2 regions of the Shewanella septentrionalis genome follow, and region 1 is predicted to be linked to the other one. Evidence: riboswitches for the same ligand, from Rfam matches in the RefSeq annotation. Region 1 holds a riboswitch; the other holds the start of a gene.
What was found. Region 1 has a riboswitch for lysine ahead of lysC (lysine-sensitive aspartokinase 3). Riboswitches for the same ligand answer to the same signal wherever they lie in the genome.

Region 1 (8,057 bases):
TCAATATCAGTGTTTGCGATAACGGCATAGGTATTGGACATTTAAAAGAACGAGATCAACACTTTGGCATAGGGATTATGCATGAGCGAGCCAGCAAACTTTCAGGTAAAGTCATATTTAGCGACAACGAGATAAGCAGATTTAAACCTGCTACGGCAACCACGATTGAGCAAGGATGCAACGAACAAGACGATACACTCAAGCCTAACCATTCATTCAACCTTGCGCAGCACAGCAAAGGTTCAAGTGGCACTCGAGTGACGCTTATTTTCCCCTCTCAACAGGAGCCTTCAAATGGGTAAACCTTATTCCGTACTTGTGGTCGACGACCATCCCCTCTTACGCAAAGGCATCTGCCAGCTCATTGCCTCAGATCCTGACTTCAGCCTTTTTGGCGAAGCCGGTGGTGGTTTAGATGCATTAACCGCCGTTGCCACCGATGAGCCCGATATCATCTTGCTCGATCTGAATATGAAAGGCATGACAGGCCTAGATACGCTCAATGCCATGCGCCAAGAGGGCGTCACCTCGCGCATAGTGATACTCACAGTTTCCGATGCCAAACAGGATGTGATCCGTTTATTACGCGCAGGAGCCGACGGCTATTTGCTCAAAGATACTGAGCCCGATTTACTGCTCGAAAAACTCAAAAATGCCATGCTTGGCCACAGAGTTATCAGCGATGAAGTGGAGGAATACCTCTACGAGCTAAAAGATGCGACCGACGAGCAAGAATGGATTTCGAGCCTGACGCCTAGGGAGCTGCAAATTCTAGAGCAACTGGCGGAAGGCTTAAGTAATCGGATGATTTCAGAGCATTTACACATTAGTGAAGGCACAGTCAAAGTGCACGTGAAAAACCTACTGCGCAAAGCCAATGCCAAGTCGAGAACCGAAATGGCGGTACGCTACCTTAATCAGTAATCCCTGAGTTTAGCGAGGTATAGCGCAAACAATAAAGGCAATCCTATGATTGCCTTTATGTTTTTATCGAACAGGATTTGAATGGACGATTACAGACCTTTCTCGATAAATGCCTGCCAACTCAGTAACGCCTGCTCAAAGTCCTCTAGGCCACAATAGGCTTCAGATTCAGCATCATAGAGTGACATCGCCTCTTCTAATTCATACTCTTGCTCGAAACCTAACGTATTCGCAAACACCCGCGCCTGCTCACGCTCTAACTCTAAGGTGAAATCATTACCGACGAGACGCCATGCACCGCGTTTATCGGTTTGAATTTCTTTAATCATGTCTAACACTTGCTGAATTTTGGCTAACTCAGGCCCCAATTCTTCTGTAAACCATTGCCCCAGCACTTCATGATCCATGCTAAAGCTGGCCAGAAAGGTGCCGGTTAAACTGTTACGCCGAAATTCGTATTCCATTTTATTGTCTCTTTGCTCTAAGCCTACTAATGCTAATTTTAACCTATCCTTGGCGAAGTTGCTCGCCCCACGCAGCACAGCCGATTTAATACCAATCGTACTAAATATCTGTTCATTCAGCGGGAGTTCAACGCGCTTTAGGCAAGGTGAAGGCTTGAAGGCATAGTGGTGCTCTGTCGAAAGCCTTAAACGCAGTATAAAGCGCGTTGCCATGCCGTTAAGCACGAGTACTGACTTCATTTTCATGGCAAAATCAGTTAGCTTGTTTGTATGATTTTGAAAGTTATATGGAATGCGATATGCACGAAGGATTTATCTACAGTTTAGTGCTAAGCGGCGCCCAAGCGGGTTCCACCTTAAGCTTAGAACAGATCGAAAAATGGGATCCGCAGGATGGTCTACTCTGGTTGCACCTTCGCTATCGCAATAAAAAGGCGCGCCACTGGATACTCAATAGCGGCCTGCCGAAGGTCGAGAGTGATGCTCTACTCGCCCAAGATACTCGCCCCCGCGCCGTTATCGCCGGCGAAGGCATATTGCTCGCGTTACGCGGCGTCAACCTCAACCCCAATTCAGCTCCCGAAGACATGGTTGCCGTGCGTATTTATGCCGATAAACAGCGGATCATATCCACCTGCGATCGCGAGTTACAGTCGGTCAAAGATGTCGCCGAGCTGATCCTTGAGGGCAATGGGCCTGCAACTACGGGCGACTTTATCGTCGCTGTCTGCGAGCGACTCACTAACCGTAAAGTCGAGTTCATCGATAAGTTAGAAGAACAACTCTCTGATTTAGAAGAGCTCGTTGTCTCAGGCAATGTAAAAGACTTACGCACCGATATCGCTGAACTGCGCCGCCAAACTGTCGCCATTCGCCGCTATTTAGCGCCCCAACGTGAAGCCTTTTCAAAAATGATTTCCGAGCAAGTTAGTCTGTTTAACGATTCGGAGCGACTTAAACTCAGGGAAACAAACGATAAGCTTATCCGTACCATTGAAGATCTCGATGCCCTGCGCGATAGGGCGAATGTGACTCAGGAAGAATTACTCAGTCAACAATCGGAGCAGCTCAATAAGCGCTTATATTTCTTATCTTTAGTGTCAGCCATCTTCTTACCATTGGGTTTTTTAACGGGCTTACTCGGAGTCAATATTGGCGGCATACCGGGCGCCGACAACACTTGGGCCTTCGCCACCTTCTGCGGCATATTAATCTCACTCGTCGCCCTACAAATGGCGCTGTTTTATCGATTTAAGTGGTTATAGCCACCTTAAAAACAACAACGCCAATCGATTAGGATTGGCGTTGTTTTCGTTCATTCTTATAAGCTGAATGTTGTGAGCTAATGCTTATGCTCTAAGCGGGCGATTATGTCGTCGGCAACTCAAACACATGAGTCATGACTTTATAAAGCTCTGTCCCTTGGTGCACAGATGCCGAAGCAAAGTGCAAAATCGGCACGCAGTCCTGCGGCAAACTGACCGTCTTTAGCTCATCTGCCGTACCGTATAAATCCATTCGCAGTAAATTTACTAAGGGCTGTCCCGCAGCCAGTGGTTCACCCACTGGAGCGAGGTATTCCACTAACCCTGAACTTGGTGCGTGATACTTTTTATAGTCTTTAAGGTAACAACCAAAGCGCTGCATTTTAGCGGGGTCAACGGTTTCAGCGATCACGCCGCGGTGGCTTAAATACGCCAAAATCCCTTGGGCATCAACCAACGCATCCTCAAGACAGACGCGCTCTTGGCTCGCCAATTCTAAGGTTAACGCTGACACAGCAACGGCTAAATCTCGCCCCTGCGCTTTTGCAAAATCACTTAATTGCCACCAAGGACAAAACGCCGCCTCATCCATAGCACCACCAAAGGTGTTGGGGATAACAAGCGTATAAGGGATCAACAAAAACTGCGCGGCAGCTAAGTCATATTCAGGACAATACAAATGCTTACAGGATTTAGGCCCCGTGTGTAGATCGAGCACTATATCCGCGCCGTGGGCCATAATCTGCAGATTAACCGCAAGCCTATGGCCAGTAGTAATGCCCCATTCATGCCGTAATTTTTGCTGACAGGCTTCAACCAAAGTACTGCGATAAGCTTGGATCAGCTCGTTATCACTCAGCTTAGCATGTTCGCTATACCAAGTCGGCAAATCGATAGCATGATTCAAGTACTCACGATTCCAGTTCGCCCCCGTAATAGGGTCAAATCGGCCGAGGGTAAACTCACCACTTTTTTGGTTGATCCCAAGAGGATTGGCTAATGGTACTAAGGTGATTTCACCGCGGATGTCACAGAGTTCGAGCTGCTTCATCAACTGATAAATCACCGCATTACCTTGCACTTCAGCGCCGTGGACATTGGCCTGAATATACACTTTGGGGCCAGTCGCCTTATCGTCGCTCGGCTTAAAATGGTAAATAGGCAAGGTAAGCGCTTGCCCTGCGGCAAGCTCGCCAATTTGCAGAGACGATGTTGTCGGCAGCATATTAAGCGCCTTCGAACAGATTTTGATGCAGCGATTTCACCACTTGCGCCGCTTCCGATTCTGCCACTAACACACACAGATTATGTGGGCTGGCGCCTTGGCAAATCATCCGCACATTGTGTGGTTCTAACACTTCAAACACACGGCGACAAATACCCGGCGTGGTCGCAATGCGGTTACCGATAATCGCCACTAAGGCTAATCCATCTTCGACGCGCACCCGGCAATGCTGTGATAATTCTTGCAACAATGCCTCACTCAACAAACCTTGGCCACTTGAATCTGAGCCAGTTTTATCGAGGGTTAGAGACACGTTCACTTCTGAGGTGGTAATTAAATCCACACTGATCTTATGTCGCACCAATGTCGCAAAGGTTTCCGCTAAAAAGCCCTGTGCATGCAACATTTGCAAGCTGTGAAGATTTAACAGCGTTTGATCGCGGCGCAAAGCCACAGCGCGGAATACGGGCGCATCTTCCACTTGATGACGGATCCAAGTCCCGCCCTTTTCAGGCTCTTTACTTGAACCCACAAACACTTGAATTTGCTGACGAACGGCAGGAAGAATGGTCGCAGGATGCAATACCTTGGCACCAAAGGTCGCCATCTCGGCGGCTTCATTAAAGCTGATCTCGGCAATCGGAAAGGCATTGGGCGCAAGGCGAGGATCGGTTGTATAAATCCCTGCGACATCGGTCCAAATCTCGACCGCTGAGGCGCGTAGCGCTTCGGCTAACAGCGCAGCAGAATAATCACTACCACCGCGGCCTAATGTGGTCGTTTGACCTGCTTCATCGGCACCGATAAAGCCTTGTGTGACAATCACTTGTTCCGCTAATAGTGGCTGAAGATAATCACGAGCTAAAGTCGCAATCTGCTCAACCTGAGGTTCCGCGCGGCCAAAGTGGCTGTCGGTACGTAATACTCGGCGTACATCGAAGGCGCTGGAGTTAACACCTTTCTCGCGGATGACTGCTGAAAACAACGCCGAAGAACATTGCTCACCGAGGGACAACAACTCATCCATGGTCGCTTTGCTGCGTTGTGATGCGAGCGCGTCACTCAATACTGACATGCGACTCAATAATTTATCTAATGCGGCGGCCACATCGTTAGGACGACCGAGCTTATCTAAAATCGCATATTGAATTTGGGCAATTTGTTTTAATCGCTGTAATCGACCATCGTCGTTGATGGATTCTTGCGTCAATTCAACTAACAGATTAGTCACGCCACTCGATGCGCTGACCACGACTAAACGGCAATGAGGATTGGCTAACACTATGTCGGCACAGCGATTCATAGCGTTATAGTCGGCGACTGAGGTGCCACCAAATTTTGCGACAACGAGGGACATTAGCGCACCTCCGTGAAACACGTAGGGCAACAAATAAATGCAGATTGAATAAGATATTGATTAACTAACATGATCACACTCCGAACTGACTTCGTTCGAAGAGCCTGGTGCTCAATGATAACGCACCCCAAAAGAAGGGAAACAGCAATCGTCACCAGAAGCTCTCCACCAATTACAGGTGACAATCGTCAGGATTCAGCCTGATCGACCGACATAAACATGCAGCAACCATATCTATGCCTCGGCGTTAATCTCCCTCATCAGTCATCGCTGGAGTTTGTGCTCCTCTGACCGACTACCTAGTTAACGCTCCTCTTCTGTTCCTTTCCTAGGGAAAGGGACGAAAAAAGTAGCAATAAACCCCTAATGAAGTCAATGCTAATTTCATAACAAATGAATAATTTAAATAAAATCTTTTGAAAACAACTAAGTGCTTAAATCGGGCAACTCGTATACCAGCTGCACATAATCACTAAATTTGCCTAAACACACTTCATCATGTCCGGCCAAAGTGCAAGGCACTAAGCTCACCTCCCCTTGTTCGACTACATAAATCGCGTACTGATTAAATTTCTTCCCCAATTGCAACGCCATCGTTCTATCGATAAACACGGCCCAGCTTTTTTCCATGTGGGATAAATCCGGCGCCGCGCCCACTAAAGCACGATAGGGACTGCCGAGTAATTCAATTTCACGGAGAAGTTGGCGATCGAGTAAACGGTTTTGACTGGGAGAAAGCAGCTTTGAAGCGGGATTATGAGCAGTAATAACAGCAAAGGAAAAATCACAGGATAATGCTTGAGTCAGCAAAAATAACGGCGCTTGGTAACATTGCCACAAATCTTGAGTCGTATTGTCCATTGGTAGTCTAATCGAAAAATGAACCCAGGCTAGTGTAGCAGAGTGATTGTAAAATCCAAAGAGGCGTGAACTGGCTCACAGGAATCGCAAATACATTAGTTATACTAATCAATAGCTAAAGTAAATATCATGGTAAAAAACCCGACTCACCTAAAATTTGTTAACATTTCATTTGTTAACAAATGACTAAAACGAGTACAATGTACGTACTGGTGAGTTGAAACAGATTGAGCAAGATGCTTATCGTTCAATACAGTTTGTTACATATATCGCTTTAAGTAACGTGAACTGACCGGGCATCTGTTTAAAATGTGTTCTACATTTGATTTGTCTTTTAAACATTTAAAAAAAACAATAGTTAAGGAACTTATTCTAACTATTGCTTATCGAAGTTGGTACTGATTACGTTTTCTCGTATTACACTTAAACGTGCACTTAATCTACATCCAGATATAGATGTCACCTTAAAGATTTTCCTTTTGAGCACAAAGCAGTTCAAGGAAGTATCAACGCTTTTATGAATATAAGAGCCCGAAGTAAGTTGCTCTTATTGGTTAGTATAAACTGATTAAAATTTAGGTAAATAATATGCAAAATCCGCACATTCTGATCGTTGAAGATGAAGCCGTTACCCGTAACACGCTGAGAAGTATTTTCGAGGCAGAAGGGTATGTGGTAACTGAGGCCAATGATGGCGCAGAAATGCATAAGGCTATGCAGGAAAACAAAATTAACTTGGTCGTTATGGACATTAACTTGCCAGGCAAGAATGGCCTGTTGTTGGCACGTGAACTACGTGAAATCAACAACATCGGTCTGATCTTCCTGACAGGTCGTGACAACGAAGTCGACAAAATCCTTGGGCTTGAAATTGGCGCGGACGATTATATTACCAAGCCGTTCAACCCACGTGAATTGACGATTCGTGCTCGTAACCTTCTGACTCGCGTCAACAGCGCTGGTGCCGAAGTCGAAGAAAAGAGCTCAGTAGAATACTATCGCTTCAACGATTGGAGCTTAGAGATCAACAGCCGTTCATTAGTGAGCCCACAGGGTGAATCTTACAAACTGCCACGTAGCGAATTCCGCGCTATGCTGCACTTTGTTGAAAACCCAGGCAAAATTTTGACTCGTGCCGATCTACTGATGAAAATGACTGGCCGTGAACTTAAGCCACACGATCGTACTGTAGACGTGACTATCCGTCGTATCCGCAAGCATTTCGAAAGCTTGCCAGATACGCCAGAAATCATCGCGACTATTCACGGTGAAGGCTATCGCTTTTGCGGTAACTTAGAAGGCTAATTGCCCGCTAAGCGACACTCGCATTAGCAACAGGATTGATTCGATAAGCATCAATTCACAAAAAACCAGATCCTAGGATCTGGTTTTTTTTATGTCTAAAATTTAGCGAATCAGATTAATAGGCGACGCTTACAGAGTTAAGAGTCAGGTTGATGGCAAAGCCGATGTCAAAAATAGAAACAAAAATATTTATAAAACAGCAGCATAATTATAAAACAAGCTCAACCTATCAGCGCTAATGAGAGCGAGTGATATAAGAGCTAAACAAGGAGCAAGCCTACAACGTATACGTAAGGCATAGCAGCATACGCAAGCAGGCCCGCTCTCTATCTCGCGCTACTTAGCGTTTTTCAACTGCCTATCGAGGAAATCGGCCAGTGAGCGGTATAAGTGATTACGCACTTTCTCGCCACGCATCGAATGTTTAGATCCCGGATAATCGATCATCTGGAATAATTTACCTTCATCCTGCAGCGCTTTATAAACTCGAGTGCTGTTTTCAAACAAGACGTTATCGTCAGCCATGCCGTGATACATCAACAGACCCGCTTGATAGTTTTTCACGTATGGGAACACGCTGCTGGCTTCATAACCCTTTTCATTACCTTCGGGATGACCTAAGTAACGCTCAGTATAATGGGTGTCATACAAGCGCC
Region 2 (8,057 bases), on a different contig from region 1:
GAGTGAATGTGCACATCACGTTGCTGATTTATTACTTCGGCCACAGCCTGCAGGCGATAACTTGGGCGCGGTGCGACGGTTTTTTTCTTATCGCTGGAGCGCAGATCATCATAGGCTTTTAACGCATTCTCATAGGCGATGGCGGCATCGAAGGTCTCTTCAAATAAGGCTTTGACTCCCATACGCGTTTGCGGGAAGCGCTGCACAAATTTCTCGCCCCAATTACTCTGTTTGACGTTTTCACCTAAAGCAAACTTGATACTGGCGGGCGCGTTAGCAAATTTGAGTTGTTCGGCTGGCTCACCCCATTTCATTTTGATCAGTTGCGATTGGCCGCCAATAGGATTGGCGCTGCCGTGGAGTAATTGTGCGCTGGTGACGCCACCCGCTAAGGCCCGATAGATTGAAATATCCTCGGGATTAATAATATCGCCAATGCGTACTTCAGAGGTCACAGCATCCGTGCCTTCGTTAGTGCCACCATTAATGGCGATATGCGAGTGTTCATCAATAATGCCCGCAGTAAGATGTTTACCTGTTGCATCGAGGACTTGATAACCAGAAGGCGTACTGAGTTGCTGGCCAATTTTTTCGATGCGGCCATTGGCCATCAAGAGATCTGCATGTTCGAGAATGCCTTGCTTATCCGAGGTCCACAGGGTGGCATTTTTGATGTGCAGCTTCTCGACCTTAGGTGCTTCGCTCAGTCCATAAGCAACGTTAGGGAAGGTGAGGTGACTTACTAGGCTTGTGTTGGCTTTATCCTTGGGCGCTTGATGGTCATCTTGAGTGGCATTATCAACCGCTGCAGTTTGCGCTATCGCAATACCAGCAACATTTGTGGTGCGACTCTTGGCATCGACCATACGACCTTGAATGCCGTCATCGGCCATCCACAGCGTAAAGCGGCTAAGACCATTGATGCCCGCGGCGCTCAAATCGGCAGTAAAGCTTAATCGACCGTCGTCATCTAATTTAAGTTGGCTGAGCGCGATACTTTGCTCGCCACTGCTTAAGCTGCCTTGGATTTTGGGTTTATCACCTTTGCTCGCATCTTGCAGCGATAAATCCAGCGTGAGGTTATTGAGGCTTAATTGATAATCGCCCAGTAATCGTGCTTGGGGCAGTGAGCGAAGACTTTGCTGCTGACCTTGCAACCAAACACTGTAGATCTGGCCTTCTTTAAAAATATTGCCCTTAGTGACTACAAAGTCTGCCATGTAACCGGGAGCGAGTTTGCCGGTAAAATCGGCGGTGCCTGTCATCTCGGCGGCTTGGGTGGTCAGTGCGGCTAAGGCTTGCTCTTCACTCAAACCTTGAGTAATGGCTTGGCGCAGGCGCGGCCAGAAGGAATCTGTCTTAATACCAAACTGCGTTAGCGCGAAGGGAATACCTGCTTTGGCAACTTCTGCTGGATTGGTTGGCGCACGTTCCCACTGTCTTAAATCCGCCAGTGACACTTCGCGATCGGCATCATCTGTCCCGACATCAGGTGCTTGTGGATAGTTTAAAGGCAAGATTAACGGGTAGTTCAGCGCCTTTAACTCATTGATGCGCGAGTATTCTTGACCATTACCGAGTAGATTGGCTGACAGTTTATGTTCTTTGAGTAAATGGGCGGCGCGCAATTGATCATTGAGATTTTTGGTTTCAAAGATAATTTGCTTATCGGTTAAATCATCTAAGCGTTCAAAGGCGATATTAAATTCGACTTGATTGTTTATTGCGCCATTGGCTGATTTGTTTTTATTTTGGTTATACCAATTGGCGTCGGCAAAGGTTTGTCTAATAAGTGCAATACTGCCCATTAATGATGACGGATAATCTTGTTCAGATGAGCCTTTATCGAATGCCATAAAAGGTTGACTGCGGGCGCGATAAATCACTTCATTGGCGGTTTTTTCTGCTAATGACAGGCTAACACCCGTCCCTCGGAAGATTCCGTCGAGTTTGCTACTTTGCACACTCGTAAAACCATTATTGATCCACTCTTTAGCGCGTTCTTTATTGGGATAAACGTAATTAAACCATTCTTTTTCAGAATGAATTGCGCCATTGTCCGCATTGCCGCCGATACGTTTAATATCATAGACAGGGCGAGTGAGCCCAAGTTTTGGATATTCGAACTCAATCCCATAATCGGTGAAAGGATCGATAAATCCAGGGTAAATAGTATAACCACTCAAATCGATTTTAAATGCGCCAGCGGGAATGTCACCGTGCTCAATAATGGCTTTAATTCGATTATTTTCAACCAATAAAGTGGCATCACTTAAACGCTTACCCGGCGCAATGATTAATTCAGCATGGGTAAAAGCCGTGAGTTTATTGGAGGTTGTCCCTGTATTGATTTGGGCATATGTGGTCTGTGAGACTAAGCTAGCGATTATGCTGCAGCTTATAATTATCTTATTGTTTATCTGCATTATTTTATTCAATCGAGTGAGGGTGAATAAAGAGTAACTGAAAGCAGATGTAAATACTAAGGTTGAATTGTAACGCAATTTGAGCGGGAATGAGGCGTGGGATTTACGCTTGTTGTTTTAGATTGCAGCCAATAATGGATATAAAAAAGCCCGCAATGAATGCGAGCTTTTATGCAAATAGGTGTTGGTTACTCGAACCGCCACACCGAATTGGATTAGATTAAGAAATCTTCCATAGAACGACCTTTGTTGATCTCGTTCTTAAATACGGTTGGCATACGGCCTTGGCCAGTCCACTGAACCATTTCACCGTCAACTTCGATTTGGTATTTAGCTGGACGAGGAGCGCGTTTTTTCGCGGTTGCTTTAACAGCTACGCCACCTAAGTCATCAATTGATAAACCAACGGCTTCCATTTGTTGACGGATTTCTTCAATCTTAGCATTACGAGCTGCCATGGCTTGTTCTTCTTCCTCAGCCATAGACTCGCGTTCTACTAAAATTTTATCTAATTTGTCGGCTAAATCACGTAACTCTTCAACGCTAAGTTCTTTAACTGCTGCTTTAAAACGACGGCCGTGAGTTAATATCTCTAAAAATTCGCTCATATCTATTTTCGTCCCACTCTAATTTTTAATACAGGATAATGGTGAACAACACCTAAATGATAGAAACTAATATAGCTCGAATCAAATAAAATTATGCGTTTTAAGTAAATTAAATATTATTTATATTTTGAACTTTTCTTATTTCCTCAAATAAGTGTTCAAAAAAGTAGCCGTTGCTGAGGATTAAAAAATGCAAACAGGCGTTTGACTTTGGTTGACGTTAACGTTAACAGGACGTAAAGTTGCTCTATCCTGCATTGGTATTAACCAATGTTTTGTCCATGTACATGAAAGTGTAGGAAGGAAACCCTATGAAAGTATTGGTGCCCGTTAAGCGCGTTGTTGATGCCAATGTGAAGGTCAGGGTCAAAGCTGACAATACAAGTGTTGACACCGCAAACCTGAAAATGGCGTTGAACCCTTTTTGTGAAATCGCAGTAGAAGAAGCGGTTCGTTTAAAAGAAGCGGGTAGCGCTACTGAAGTGGTTGTTGTCAGTATTGGTAATAAAGCCGTTCAAGAACAATTGCGTACTGCGCTCGCATTAGGTGCAGACCGTGCGATCCATATCGATACTGAAGACGAACTGGTGCCAGTATCTATCGCCAAATTGCTCAAAGCGGTACAAGACAAAGAACAAGCTGAACTGGTGATTTTTGGTAAGCAATCTATCGATGGCGATAACAATCAAACTGGTCAAATGTTCGCGGCGCTGATGGATATGCCACAGGCGACCTTTGCTTCTGAGATCAAATTAGAAGGTCATTCTGTGCAAGTCGCTCGCGAAGTTGACGGTGGTATGCAAACCTTACTTATGCCGCTGCCTGCAGTTGTGACTGCCGATCTACGTTTGAACGAACCTCGTTATGCTTCACTGCCTAACATTATGAAAGCCAAGCGTAAGCCATTAGAAGTCTTTACTGTGGCCGACTTAGGCGTGACATTAAAGAGTCACCAAACGGTTGTGAAGGTCACTCCGCCAGCAGAACGTAAAGCAGGCATCATGGTAGCGTCGGTAGCTGAGCTAGTTGAAAAGTTAAAAAATGAAGCGAAGGTGATCTAAATGGCCATTTTAGTATTAGCTGAACATGATAATGCCGCACTGAAACTCGATACGGCAAAAATCGTCACTGCCGCCCGCGCTATTGGCGATGAAGTGCACGTATTGGTTGCGGGTCACCAATGTGGCGCGGTTGTCCAAGCTGCACAAGCGCTACAAGGCGTTAGCCAAGTGCTCGTTGCCGATGCCAGCGTGTATGAAGCGCATTTAGCGGAAAATTTTGCCAAATTGCTGGTGGACTTAGCGCCAAACTATGGCCACATTCTGGCTTCTGCTTCGAGCTTAGGTAAGGACACGCTTCCGCGTGTGGCTGCATTATTAGATGTTGCGCAAATCTCTGAAGTCATTACCGTCGTCAGTGCGGATACTTTTGTGCGCCCTGTGTATGCGGGTAACGCCTTAGCGACAGTGCAAAGCCATGATGCCATCAAAGTGATGACAGTGCGCGCCAGTGCCTTTGATGCTGCACCAGAAGGTAACAGCGCGGCTGTGACGACACTCGATAAAGTGTTTGAAGCGAGAACTCAGTTTGTTTCTCAATCTTTGACGGTATCTGCTCGTCCAGAATTAGGTAATGCTGGCATTATCGTATCTGGCGGCCGCGGAATGGGTAGTGGTGAAAACTTCGGCATGTTAGAGCAGCTTGCTGACAAGCTCGGTGCTGCGGTTGGCGCATCACGCGCAGCCGTTGACGCGGGTTTTGTGCCTAACGATTTACAAGTGGGTCAAACTGGTAAGATTGTGGCGCCTAATCTCTATATTGCCGTGGGTATTTCTGGCGCGATTCAACATTTAGCGGGCATGAAAGACGCGAAAGTTATCGTTGCTATCAACAAAGACGCTGAAGCGCCTATTTTCCAAGTTGCCGATTATGGCTTAGTTGCGGACTTATTTGAGGCGGTTCCTGAGCTGATCACAAGTCTCGGTTGATTTAATCTGTGATCTGGGTCACATTAAGTGGCTTTGCGGTAGCATCTGCTAAGCCGCTTATGTTTTTATGTGCCTCACGCCCGCGTACGGGCGTTCTTAGAAGTAGAGGCGCGCCAAATATTAGTAGTGATCAGTAGGGTGATTCCGTTGATCGATTGCGAAAGGATTTGGTGCCGAAGTGGTTCGATTTATCACGATCAACTGCTGGGGTTGCACTTAATAGGTGCAACACTGCCATAGTATTTTCCGATACGGATGTTGGAAATAGTTACTATGGAGCGCTACTGATAGGACAGGTGACCTTGGGTATCTATTGCCTTTCCCCACCAGTTCAGTCGCCCTCCATTCGTATTTAACGAAGATAATAATCAATGACTGTTATGAATTATGCCGATTCGGCACTTTCCTTGCTGCCGCCTGCGGTGGCTATTGTGTTGGCGATCTTAACTCGCCGTGTACTGCTTTCTTTGGGGTTAGGTATTTTAATTGGTGCTTTATTGCTCAATCAATTTTCACCTGTAGCGACGGGTGAATTTGTATTTAATGGCGTTAAAGGACTTTTTTGGACGGGCGAAGGCCTTAATTCGTGGAACTTATATATTCTCGGTTTCTTAATTGTACTGGGAATGATCACAGCGTTAATTACCGTCAGTGGCAGCGCGCGGGCTTTTGCCGATTGGGCGCGTTTACATATACGTAATAAACGTGACGCTAAACTATTAACCATGTTTTTAGGTTGTGTGGTTTTTATTGACGACTATTTCAATAGCTTAGTCGTAGGTTCGGTCGCTAGACCTGTTACCGACCGTTATTATATTTCCCGCGCTAAGTTAGCTTATTTATTAGATTCGACTGCCGCTCCTGTGTGCGTTATTTCTCCTGTATCAAGTTGGGGCGCCTATATTATTGCGCTTATTGGTGGAATATTAACGGCCCACGGTTTTGCTGATACGGGTCATTTGAGTATTTTTATTCAAATGATCCCAATGAATTTCTACGCAATCTTCTCTTTGTTATTATTACTTTTCGTAGTTTTTATGGGATTAGATGTTGGGCCAATGCGCGAGCATGAACTCAATGCCCAACGTGGTAATTTATACGATGAGTCAAAGGGATTACCGCCAGGGGCGAATGCGGATTTACCCGAAGCCGAAACCGGTAAGATCTTAGGCTTATTCCTGCCAATTACTGTGCTGGTATTTGCGACCCTGTATTTTATGATCAACAGTGGCGCTCAAGTACTTGCCGCTGAAGGGATTGAATTTAATATTATTTCAGCGTTTGAGAAAACCGATGTCAGTTCATCCCTTTTCTTTGGTGCATTAATCGGTTTAGCGATTTCGCTGATATTGAATTTAGTCCAAGGCGTTGAGAAATCAATGATAGTCAAAGGCATAGTGCAGGGCGCTCGCTCTATGCTGCCAGCGATTTATATCCTGTTATTTGCTTGGACTATCGCAGGCGTGATTGGCCAGCTCGAAACTGGTAAGTTTATGGCGAGTCTCGCGACGGGCAATATTCCGTTCGCGTTTTTGCCAGCGCTTATGTTTGTGTTAGCGGGTATTACTGCGTTCTCAACCGGTACTAGCTGGGGCACGTTCGGTATCATGTTGCCGATTGCTGCGGATATGGCGATGGGAAGTCACACTGGCATGATGTTACCTATGCTTGCCTCTGTGCTGGCGGGCGCGGTATTTGGCGATCACTGTTCACCGATTTCCGATACCACGATTTTGTCGTCTACGGGCGCGAGTTGTCACCATATCGACCATGTGGTCACTCAGCTACCGTATGCATTGATTGCGGCGTTTATTAGCTTAACGGGTTATGTGGTACTTGGATTTACTGAATCAGTCTCCGCGGGTTTAGTCGCGTGTGCGCTAGTATTTGTGCTCAGTGTTATTGTGCTGAAAATTAAGTCTAAAAGTGTTTAACACGTAAGTTACGACTATTTTTATTTTAAACATGTAGGCGCAATACCAGTATTTTGAATCTAGAGTTTTGTAACATTGCGAATGCATAAGCATTAAGGCACAAGCTAAGGTTTGTGCCTTTTTTCATCTATAATGAAACGGGTTATGAATAGTAAAGGATAAGTGTGCGACCTAAAAATCATGATGACTACCAGCAGGATGCACTTATTGAGTTCAATCGGGATATCACTTGGCGCATGTTTACTGGTGCCCTCATTTATGTTGCCTGCTGGAGCTGTATTGTTATTCCTTACAATGTGCTATTAGGCAATATTATTCCTTGGGAATTGATGTGGGTATGTTTTGCATTCTTGGCGTCATCTGGCGTCATCTGGCGTAATTCGTTTGAGTTTTGTATATGATTTTTATGTGAAATCTAAGAAAGATCCGCATACCAATCGTTTAGGGCTTTATGTGGGATTGTTAGCCAATAGTGCCACTTGGAGTGGAGTGACTGCTTTTATTGTCTACCATCCAGAGTTTGAGTCTATGGGTCATTTCATTATGGTTATTTTTGGCATTTTATATGCCTTTATTAGCCTGAGTCTCTGTATCGATAAAGTGCAATTACGCATTTACCTCATTAGCTATATTTTGCCCATTTCGATTGCTTATTTTACCAAACAGGGGAGTGATAATGTGTATATTGCCTGTTTGCTATGGGCCTCTACAGTACCTGTTTATAGGATCGCTATGATGCACCATAGGGAATATTGGTCTTTGTTTCATCAGGCGTATTTGTTAAAAAACTACTCGGCTAAGCTCGCCGAATTGGCTCGTACCGATGACTTAACGGGTTTAATGAATCAGCGTAGTTTCAATCAGATTTTTGAACAAGAGATCCAGCAGGCAGTAGAGTCTCGTCAAAGCTATGGCTTACTTCTTGTCGATATTGACCATTTTAAAATGATCAATGACTCTTATGGACATTTGACAGGTGATCATTGTTTAAGCCAAATTGGTCTCATTTTAAATAGATTAATCGAGGATAATATAAAGGTTGCACGCTATGGCGGTGAAGAGTTTGTGATTCTATTGCCTAATGCAACTGAGGAAAAAGCG

Region 2: it holds a riboswitch for lysine, as region 1 does, so the genes downstream of both, NE536_RS00240 (Na+/H+ antiporter NhaC family protein) here and lysC (lysine-sensitive aspartokinase 3) in region 1, are expected to answer to the same signal.

What each region holds. Positions count from the first base shown of each region.
Region 1 is NZ_JAMTCC010000035.1:42,760-50,816, forward strand. Features, by position in the region: gene narQ (nitrate/nitrite two-component system sensor histidine kinase NarQ) at 1-302, shown strand, start outside; gene NE536_RS17830 (response regulator) at 295-924, shown strand; gene NE536_RS17835 (YacL family protein) at 1,014-1,388, opposite strand; gene NE536_RS17840 (zinc transporter ZntB) at 1,688-2,653, shown strand; gene NE536_RS17845 (succinylglutamate desuccinylase/aspartoacylase family protein) at 2,757-3,878, opposite strand; gene lysC (lysine-sensitive aspartokinase 3) at 3,880-5,235, opposite strand; lysine riboswitch at 5,386-5,560, opposite strand; gene NE536_RS17855 (DUF3293 domain-containing protein) at 5,662-6,096, opposite strand; gene arcA (two-component system response regulator ArcA) at 6,685-7,401, shown strand; gene NE536_RS17865 (S9 family peptidase) at 7,738-8,057, opposite strand, start outside.
Region 2 is NZ_JAMTCC010000001.1:51,307-59,363, reverse strand. Features, by position in the region: gene NE536_RS00260 (amidohydrolase family protein) at 1-2,426, opposite strand, end outside; gene NE536_RS00255 (H-NS histone family protein) at 2,642-3,034, opposite strand; gene NE536_RS00250 (electron transfer flavoprotein subunit beta/FixA family protein) at 3,346-4,095, shown strand; gene NE536_RS00245 (electron transfer flavoprotein subunit alpha/FixB family protein) at 4,096-5,022, shown strand; lysine riboswitch at 5,118-5,314, shown strand; gene NE536_RS00240 (Na+/H+ antiporter NhaC family protein) at 5,394-6,956, shown strand; gene NE536_RS22900 (GGDEF domain-containing protein) at 7,365-8,057, shown strand, end outside.